DNA from 4 places in the Blastococcus sp. SYSU DS0616 genome. Region 1 is predicted to be linked to each of the others. Evidence: riboswitches for the same ligand, from Rfam matches in the RefSeq annotation. Region 1 holds a riboswitch; each other region holds the start of a gene.
The links. A riboswitch is a leader RNA that binds a small molecule or an ion and turns the genes downstream of it on or off. The one in region 1 is predicted to bind cyclic di-AMP.
Positions count from the first base shown of each region.

Region 1 (2,189 bases):
ACGTGCGGGTGGTCCATGTGGTTGGCGGTGGGGGAGCCGCGGTCCTCCATGGGCTGCCAGGCCCAGCCCGTCCACGTCCCGGCGATCTGCTGCTGCCAGATCACGTACTCGACGCCGAGGCGCGCCGCGTTGTCGATGACGTACTGGCTGAGCGCGTCGCCCGTGGCCCGGTCGTCGTAGACCATGAAGTCGGCGGCGCGGCCCTCCGACGGGCTGTGGCCGGGGCGGGTGAGCACCGTCGGGATGCCGAACTCCGCGGCGACCTCCGCGACGGCGGGGCGCACGTGCGGTTCCCACGCGCCGTAGGCGGCGGTGTCGAGGGCCGGCCGGTCCGCGGCGCGGCTGGCACGCTCCGGGGCCGCCGAGGGGCCGCCGACGAGGGTGAGTCGCTGCCCGACGCGCAGCACGTTCGGGTCCGCCCCGATGACCTCGAGGTTGAGGGCGTGCACGTCCTGCCAGGTGGTGCCGTGGCGGGCGGCGATGCCGCCCAGCGTGTCGCCCGGCTGCACCACGTACTCGCCGCCGGCGGGGGCGGGGGCGGCAGGGGCGGCGCCCGATCCGCCGATGACGAGGACCTGCCCGACGCGCAGGACGTTCGGGTCGGCGCCGATGGTGGCGAGGTTGTCGGCGTGGATGGTCTGCCACGAGGTGCCGTGGGCGGCCGCGAGCCCGCCCAGCGTGTCACCGGGGACGACCGTGTGCTCCCCGGGGTGGGCCTGTGCCGGACCGGCGATCGCGAGGGAGGCGGCCGCGGCGGCCGCGAGGACCACGGCCGGACGTGCCATGGCCGCCGCCGCCGCGGAGGTGCGGGTGGAGCGACCGGGTCGTGCCGTGCGGTGCTTGAGCATGGGGAAGCCTCTCGCCGCCTGCGGGGTTAGCTGTCGGGTTCGGGCGAGAGCTGCCCGGCCGCGTGCTGCGGCTTCACCCCGAGGCCGAGGGCCAGGATCTCGTGGGTTCCCCGCGCCTGCCCGTCGTGTGCACGGGTCCGGTGGCGGTGGGCAGGTTCGGCGGTCCGCCATCCGGGCCCACCCGTTGGTGGACGCAGCACGGTAGGCAGACCGCCGTCCCCGACGGCAAGGCCGCGGAGCCTCCATCGCGGGCGGCCCCGCGCGGACTGACTCGCCGTGGCCCGCCCCCGACTGCCCGTGTGCGGTGCTCGTACCGGCGGCGCACGGTCCGCGGCGCGGGCTCCGTGCTCGTCGGGTCACGAATCGTGATGACTGGCCGAAGCGGTCCGACGCGCCCGCCACGCCGTCGAGGAGTCTCGCCTCGCACCCGTCCTACGTTGACCTCGGAGCCGTCTCCCCGGCTCCCTGGGAAGAGGAAGGCGGCCGAACGCTCATGGCGACGATCACCCGTACGGTTCCGGCGATCGAGGGCTTCCGGGGTGGCATCGACGTCCGGGTGAGCCTGCGCGCCGACGCCGGATCGGGCGGTTCGGCGTTCGACGGTGCGTGGTTCCCGCGGAGCCGGGACCTCGCCGTGGAGCTGCCGGAGCTGATCGCGGCGCTGGAGCGGCGTGGTGTGCGGGTGGAGCGGTTCACCTACGCCCTCGACGCCTGGGAGCCGGCCCCCCGCAAGCTGGAGGTGCTGGGCCGCACGGTCCGCGCCGGCGGCTTCCGGAGCATGGACCCGCAGGTCGTCTGCCTCACCTGGGCCGGGGGGAACCGCCGGGCCGACCTACTGGTCGTCCCGCCGGAGACGGACGTCCTCACCGGCGCCCGGGCGCTGCGGCTGTGCACCCGGCGGGGCCTGCCGTCCTCGCCCCAGATGGTGCTCGCCGCGGCCCGTTCCACGCCCCTTCCGCAGGTGCCCACGCTGCCGGTGTCCCGCGCGGTGTAACGCTCGTCCGCCGACGGCGGATCCGCTGCCGGCGAACTGCCTGGACGCGCGGGCGCCGACCGGGCTGGAGTGCTCGGCATGAGACTCCTCGTCCTCGGCGGCACCCACTTCCTCGGCCGGCACGTGGTGGAGGCCGCGCTCGCTCGCGGGCACGACGTCGCCACCTTCACCCGGGGCCTGACGGGTCCGCCGCCGGAGGGCGCGCGGGCGCTGCACGGCGACCGCGACGACCCCGGCGCGCTGCCGCGCGCGCTGGGGGAGTGGGAGCCCGAGCTCGTCGTCGACACCTCCTGCCAGACCCGGGCCGCCGCCCGCAACGCCGCTGCGGCGCTGGGCGGGGTCCGCTC
Region 1 covers NZ_JBJHAJ010000003.1:42,406-44,594, forward strand. The annotation lists gene ACI79K_RS02830 (LysM peptidoglycan-binding domain-containing protein) at 1-785, opposite strand, end outside; cyclic di-AMP (ydaO/yuaA leader) riboswitch at 869-962, opposite strand; gene ACI79K_RS02835 (DUF5994 family protein) at 1,342-1,842, shown strand; gene ACI79K_RS02840 (NAD-dependent epimerase/dehydratase family protein) at 1,921-2,189, shown strand, end outside.

Region 2 (2,189 bases), on a different contig from region 1:
GCGATGACGAACTTCGTCGGCGCGCTGGCGCAGACCGAGGCGGCGCTGGAGATCTTCCGCCGCCAGGGCCGCGGGCACCTCGTGCTGATCTCCTCGATGTCGGCGCTGCGCGGCATGCGCCGGTCGATGACCACCTACGCCGCCACCAAGGCCGGGGTCGCGTCCCTCGCCGAGGGGCTGCGGGCCGAGCGGATCCCCGGCCTGGACGTGTCGGTGATCTACCCCGGCTACATCCGGTCGGAGATGAACCAGCACGTGCAGCAGCGGACCCGGTTCATGGTGGACACCCCGACGGGCGTCCACGCCATGGTGACCGCCATCGAGGCCCGGCGGGCCACGGCCTACGTCCCCGCGTGGCCGTGGGTGCCCATCGGGCTGGCCATGCGGGTGCTGCCGCTGTCCGTGGTCCGCCGGCTCACCTAAGCACGGCCGCGGGACGGCGGGATCAGTTGTAGTTCACGTGCACGTGGTCGAAGTGGTTGGCCGTCGCGCTGCCCCGGTTCTCCATCGCCTGCCACGAGCCGCCGGGGGACGAGAGCATCCGCTGCTGCCAGATCAGGTAGTCCACGCCCAGCTCGGCCCAGTGGGCGCGGTGGTAGGCGACGATCGCGTCCCCGAGGGCGGCGTCGGACATCACCATGTAGTCCAGCGCCAGGCCCGAGGGGTGCCCGCCCGGGTCGGCGGCGCTGGCCCGGGTGCCGCCGAGGGTGATCCCCGCGGCGCCGGGCACGTTGCTGACCACCGCGTCGGCCGCGGCCTGGGTCTGCGGCTTCACGCTGCCCGCGGTGTTGGAGATGCGGGCGACCGCCGTGGCCGCCACCGAGGCGGCGGTGGTGGCGGCGGCCCGGGCCTCCTGCGTGGGCGTCGCCGCGGCGGGGGCCGCGGCCGCCCGCTCGGCGGCTGCGGCCTCCTCCGCTGCCTTCTCCTCGGCAGCCTTCGCCTCGGCCTCGGCGCGGGCGGTGGCCTCCGCCTCGGCCTTCTGCCGGTCGAGCTCGGCCTGGTCGGCCGCGGCCTGGGCCTGCTGGGCCGCGACCTGCTCGGCCTCGCGGCTGCTGCGGCTGGCCGCCAGGTCCTGCAGCGGGGCGAGGTCCTCGGCGACGTCGACCGGGCCGGAGCGGGAGGTGAGCCCGAGCTCCTGGGCGACGCTCACCGACTGCGAGGTGCCGGCCTCGGCCTGGGCGCCCGGGTCCACGCCGACGAGGGTGTTGACCAGGAGGGCACCGGCGGCGGCGACCCCGAGGTAGAACGCCGGACGGCGGAGGCCCGAGGGCGGGCGACGGCGGAGGGCGAGCGGGCCACGACGGCCCGAGGTGGTGGTGCGGGGATCCATGGGTTCGGGGTGCTCCGTTGGTGCGGCGGGGTCGGCCGGGCGAGGCGGACCGCGAGGGATGCGGGCTGCGGACCGGCGCCGGGTCGCGGGGCCACCGGGCACCGGCGGCTCGGCCGGCGGTCATCGCTGGTGGGGGCGACCGGCGGGACGCCGGGTGCGCGTGCGGTCAGGTCCGGGGACGCACCGGGGGGCGGCGGTGCCGGCGGGCGCGGGGTGGTGCGGCGGTGCAGGGGCGCGCCATGCGGCGGCTCTCCGTTTCTTCCGTCGTGCCGCCTACCGGGTTAGCTGACGGATTCGGACGGGAAGCAGCCCTACCCGCACCGGGACGTGCCCGGTGCGCGATTCACCCCAGAACTTCGGTGGGTCCCCGGCTCGCCCGCAGCTCGAAGGCGGCGGGCGACTCGGCGGCGCCCGGCAGACCCTCCCCGGATGGGGAGAGAACGATCGGCCGGGCTCCGCCACGGTAACCGTCGTTATGCAGTCGTGACAATGCGGGAGCGGTCACTTCCGCAGATCGTGACGCGTGTCGCGCCACCGTGCCGGCCCCGTCGGTGGTGTACGGCAGTCCGTTCAGCCGGCGTCGGCCCAGGACCGGACGACGGCGACGTCCAGCGGGAAGTCCACCGGGAAGGCGCCGAACAGCAGCCGCCCGGCCGTGGTGGCCGCGGCGCGCACCGCCTCGACCACGTCGTCGGCCAGGTGCTCGGGGGTGTGCACGACCACCTCGTCGTGGAGGAAGAACGCGAGGTGCGCCCGGGTCCCCAGCGGCCCGTCGCCGCCCAGCCGCCAGAGCCGGTTGCGGAGGTCGGCCAGCCAGCACAGCGCCCACTCCGCTCCGGTGCCCTGGACGACGAAGTTG
Region 2 covers NZ_JBJHAJ010000023.1:15,134-17,322, reverse strand. The annotation lists gene ACI79K_RS16040 (SDR family oxidoreductase) at 1-423, shown strand, start outside; gene ACI79K_RS16035 (hypothetical protein) at 446-1,330, opposite strand; cyclic di-AMP (ydaO/yuaA leader) riboswitch at 1,585-1,732, opposite strand; gene ACI79K_RS16030 (bifunctional 3'-5' exonuclease/DNA polymerase) at 1,901-2,189, opposite strand, start outside.
Region 2: it holds a riboswitch for cyclic di-AMP, as region 1 does, so the genes downstream of both, ACI79K_RS16035 (hypothetical protein) here and ACI79K_RS02830 (LysM peptidoglycan-binding domain-containing protein) in region 1, are expected to answer to the same signal.

Region 3 (2,189 bases), on a different contig from region 1:
CCACCGTGATGCGCACGGCACCCGACGACCCGGAGTTCACCACCGAGGTGCGCATGCTGGAGAAGACGCTGCGCCACCACACGATGGAGGAGGAGCAGCGGATGTTCCCCCAGGCGCACGCCCTGGGCGAGGAGCGGCTCGAGCAGCTCGGTGAGCAATTGCGCGCACGGCAGCGGGAGCTGGTGGAGTCCGGCGGCATGCGGCTGATCGTGCGGCTCAAGCGGGCGACGCTGCGCCTGGTGTGAACGCCCCGGGGGGGGGGGGGGGGGGGGGGGGGGGGGGGGGGGGGGGGGGGGGGGGGGGGGGGGGGGGGGGGGGGGGGGGGGGGGGCGTCCCGCGCCCCGCGGCCCCCGGCCGCATCGGCCGGGGCACCGGGGAGAGCGCCGGATCAGACGACGCGACGCGCGGTGTTGTAGCCCCACATCGAGTCCACCGGCACGACCGCCACCGGGTTGCCGTAGGTGGAGGAGTGCACCATCAGCCCGTCGCCGATGTACATGCCGACGTGACCGACCGGGTCGTAGAAGAAGATCAGGTCGCCGGGCTGCAGGTGGGCCCGGTCCACGTAGACCCCCGCCGTCGACTGCGCCCGCGAGGTCCGGGGGATCTCCACGCCCGCGGCCTGGTAGGCCGACCAGGTCAGGCCGGAGCAATCGTAGCCGCCGGGGCCGGTGCCGCCCCAGACGTAGGGCTTGCCCTGCTGCGCCAGGGCCGTGTCGACGGCGACCTGCGCGGCGTGGGTGGGCGCCACGACGGGCGTGGTGACGACGGTCGTCGTACCGCCGCCACCCCCGTCACCGGTGGAGGCGGTGGCGGCGAACGGGGTGAGAGCGATGCCCGCTCCGGTGAAGAGTGCGAGCGCCGCGCCGCGGACGGAGCGGCGGGTGGTGGACGTGCGCGTGGTCGTCATGGACGACGGTTCTCCTGTTCTCCATCGACCGCCTACCGGGTTAGCTGACGGGTTCGGGCGGGGAACTCGCCCGGCGTGACCGGCTCGCGGCCACGCTTCACCCCAGTGCTGCGGTGGGTCCCCGGTCCGGGCGGCGGTCGGATCCGACGCCCGGTTCGGCGGTGTCGGACGGGTGTCACCGGGAGCGGTGACGACGGGATCCCGTCCGGACCGCGACGACGCTAGGTCGGGATCCGTCCACCTACCCACCGGCCGACACGCGGGGGACCGGCCCGCGAGCGGCGTGTCGACCACGGGGGCGGGCCCGGGCGACTCGCGCGCCGACCACCGTGGACGCGCGGACGACGGCGCGAGGCGCGGCCTCGCCGGTCACCGATCGTCAGCGCACGCTTACTTCCTCCGTCGCGGCGGGTCCGCACGCTGTGCGCTCCGCCGTGTCCGCCGCGTACAGGGCTGATCCGGAGCCTCCCGGGACGCCGTCGATGGAGTGACTACACCTAGCAACGACGCACAGGGAGCGGGAGAACCGGACGTCGACGGTTCACTTCCCGGTGGCAGACGCCTGGCAGTTTCCCGGACGTTCCACGGGGGATCTCGAGGCAAGGGGAGCAGGATGAAGGCAGGGAGGGCGGCCGTGGGAGCGGCCGCGGCGCTGGCGCTGGTGGCGGTGTCACCGGCGACGGCACTGGCGGACGGCGGCGAGGACGACATCGTCACCGTGGCGGCGGGGCTGGACGGACCGCGTCAGCTCAGCGAGTTCAAGGGCCACCAGCTCGTGGTGGCCGAGGCCGACTCCGGCGAGGTGTCCTCGGTGGACCTGCGCGACGGGCGGGTCCGGACGCTGCTCAGCGGCCTGGGCAACGCGCAGGGTGTCGACTACAAGTACGGCGGCCTCTTCGTCGCGGTGGGCGAAGCCCCGCCGGCGGAGGAGGGGGCTCCCCCCGTGCCGCCCGGCACACCCAGCCAGGTGGTCGTCGAGGCCAAGCCGAACGGCCAGATCCTGCGCACGTGGGACCTCCTCCAGTACGAGCTGGACCACAACCCCGACGGCCAGCAGCAGTTCATGGAGGTCGACGGCGAGCAGGTGCCGATCGAGACGCTGTCCAACCCGTTCGCGGTGCTCGCCCAGCCCAACCGGCTGCTGGTCAGCGACGCCGGCGCCAACGCCGTCCTCTCCATCGACCTGCGCAGCGGGAAGATCAGCACGTTCTTCGTGCCGCCGACGGTCACCGACACCCCCGAGTGCGCGGAGGCCGAGAACAACCCCGGCACCGTGGGG
Region 3 covers NZ_JBJHAJ010000001.1:116,957-119,145, reverse strand. The annotation lists gene ACI79K_RS00685 (hemerythrin domain-containing protein) at 1-245, shown strand, start outside; gene ACI79K_RS00680 (C40 family peptidase) at 389-910, opposite strand; cyclic di-AMP (ydaO/yuaA leader) riboswitch at 925-1,081, opposite strand; gene ACI79K_RS00675 (ScyD/ScyE family protein) at 1,545-2,189, shown strand, end outside.
Region 3: it holds a riboswitch for cyclic di-AMP, as region 1 does, so the genes downstream of both, ACI79K_RS00680 (C40 family peptidase) here and ACI79K_RS02830 (LysM peptidoglycan-binding domain-containing protein) in region 1, are expected to answer to the same signal.

Region 4 (2,189 bases), on a different contig from region 1:
GCACGCTGCACCGACCTTAGGCCTGGAGCCGAGGCTCGGCTGCGCTGAGCCGACCCCGGGCATTGGAAGCTTTACCTGCGTCCTCGGGGCCGACGACGCAGGTAAAGCCTCCAATGCCTCAGCGGGGACGCCCCCGTCCGAAGACCACCCCGAGCGTGGTGACGTGCTGGAACGGCCTCGCCGCAGGGTCCCGCCCCGCGCGGGCGAGGGGCGGGGGCAGAGGCCCGCTCAGTACCAGCCGGTGGCCTGGGAGTGCGACCACGCGCCGCACGGGGAGCCGTAGCGGTTGTTGATGTAGATCAGGCCGGCGTCGATCTGCCGGTAGCCGTCGGAGGTCTTGGCGATGCCGGTCCCGGCCCAGGTGGAGTCGAGGAACTGCGCGATGCCGTAGGCGGTGCTCCGCGGGTTCTGGGCGTTCGGGTTCCACCCGCTCTCCTTGCCCCACAGGCTCTCCAGGCAGCTGAACTCGCTGCCCGAGCCGCCGAGCTTGCCCATCGCGTACTCCTGGAAGGAGCCGGCCGGGGCCGCGGCGGCCGGCGCGGGAGCGCTCCGGGCAGGAGCCGGAGCCGGGGCCGGGGCCGGGGCTGGTGCGGCCGGCGCCGGGGTGCGGGCGGCCTGCTCCCGGGCCGCCTGCACGCGGGCGGCCTCCTCGGCAGCGGCCTTGCGGGCGGCCTCCTCGGCAGCGGCCTTGCGCGCGGCCTCCTCCTCGGCGGCGCGGCGGGCGGCCTCCTCGGCGGCACGGCGGTCCAGCTCGGCCTGCTCGGCCGCGGCCCGCGCCTCCGCTGCGGCGGCCTGCTCGGCCGCGCGCTCGCTGCGGCTCGCGGCCAGCTGGCCGAGGGTGTCGGCCGCGGCCACCGTCACGTCGGGCGCGGGGGTCTCGTCGGTGATGCCGAGCTGCTCGGCGACGCTGACGGAGGCCAGCTCCGGCTCGGCCTGGGCGACCGGCTCGTCGGCGACGACGCCGTTGGCCAGCAGGCCGCCTGCCGCGGCGACCGCCAGGAGCAGCAGCGCGGAACGGCGGACCGTCTTCGTCGAACGGCGCCCGGTCGTGGGGCGGAGAGCACGGGTGATCGAGGTGGCGCGAAGGTTCATGGGGAGGAACTGCTCCAGGGGCAGGGGGCGGCAGGGCCGGCGACGGCGGCGGGAACTGCTGCGGGGATGGTCGAGGGGCAGCGGTGTCGGGCGTACGCCCGGGCGCTCAGCGCGGGGAAGGCGCGCGCGAGGCTCCGTACCGGCTGCGGTTCCGTGCAAGGTGGGCCCGCAGGCTCGCCATGCGGCGGCTCTCCGTTTCTTCCGTCGTGCCGCCTACCGGGTTAGCTGACGGATTCGGGCGGGAAGCGGCCCTACCCGCGCCAGGACGTGCCCCGGCGCGCGATTCACCCCAGTACTTCGGTGGGTCCCCGGCTCGCCCTCGGCGGGCGACTCGGCGGCGCCCGGCGGACCTCCCCCGGATGGGGAGAGAACGACCGGCCGGGCGGGACCCACGGTAACCAGCGTTATCCGTTCGTGACAATCCCCTGGCGGGAAAAGGAACGGGAGGTGACCGTCAGGGGAGCCGCCAGACCGTGGTCCGGCGCACCGGCACCGGCCCGGTGGGCGACGGCTCGGTGTCGGGCACGTCGTAGACCGCCAGCGCTTCCAGCCGGTCCTCGGGGAGGTACACCCGCCCGGGATCACCGATCAGCACCTCGGCACCGCCGGCCCGGGCCGCCTCGAGGAAGGGCAGCACCCGGTCGGTCATCTCCCGGTCGTAGCAGACGTCGCCGGCGAGGACGACCGCGACGTCGGGCGGCTCGCCCCCGAGCACGTCGCCGGCGGGCGTGATGCCCGGGGTGCCGTTCCGCTCGGCGTTGACGGCGATCGCGGTCAGCGCGAACGGGTCGACGTCGCTGGCGAGCACCGCGGTCGCGCCGGCCAGGACCGCCGCGACCGCGACCAGGCCGCTGCCCGCCCCCAGGTCCAGCACGGTGCGCCCGGCCACCAGGCCGGGGTGGTCGAGCACGTGGCGGGCCAGCGCCTGGCCGCCCGGCCAGGCCGCGGCCCAGAACGGCGGGTCCGTGGAGGTGCGCCCGTGCTCGGCCTCCATCGCCTCCCACAGGGCGACGACGTCGGCGGCGACCAGCAGCTCCACCTCGGGCACCAGGTCCGGCCGGACCGGCCGGGTGTGGGCGCGGACGAACTCCGCAGGG
Region 4 covers NZ_JBJHAJ010000028.1:24,204-26,392, forward strand. The annotation lists gene ACI79K_RS17500 (aggregation-promoting factor C-terminal-like domain-containing protein) at 229-1,092, opposite strand; cyclic di-AMP (ydaO/yuaA leader) riboswitch at 1,303-1,429, opposite strand; gene ACI79K_RS17505 (class I SAM-dependent methyltransferase) at 1,547-2,189, opposite strand, start outside.
Region 4: it holds a riboswitch for cyclic di-AMP, as region 1 does, so the genes downstream of both, ACI79K_RS17500 (aggregation-promoting factor C-terminal-like domain-containing protein) here and ACI79K_RS02830 (LysM peptidoglycan-binding domain-containing protein) in region 1, are expected to answer to the same signal.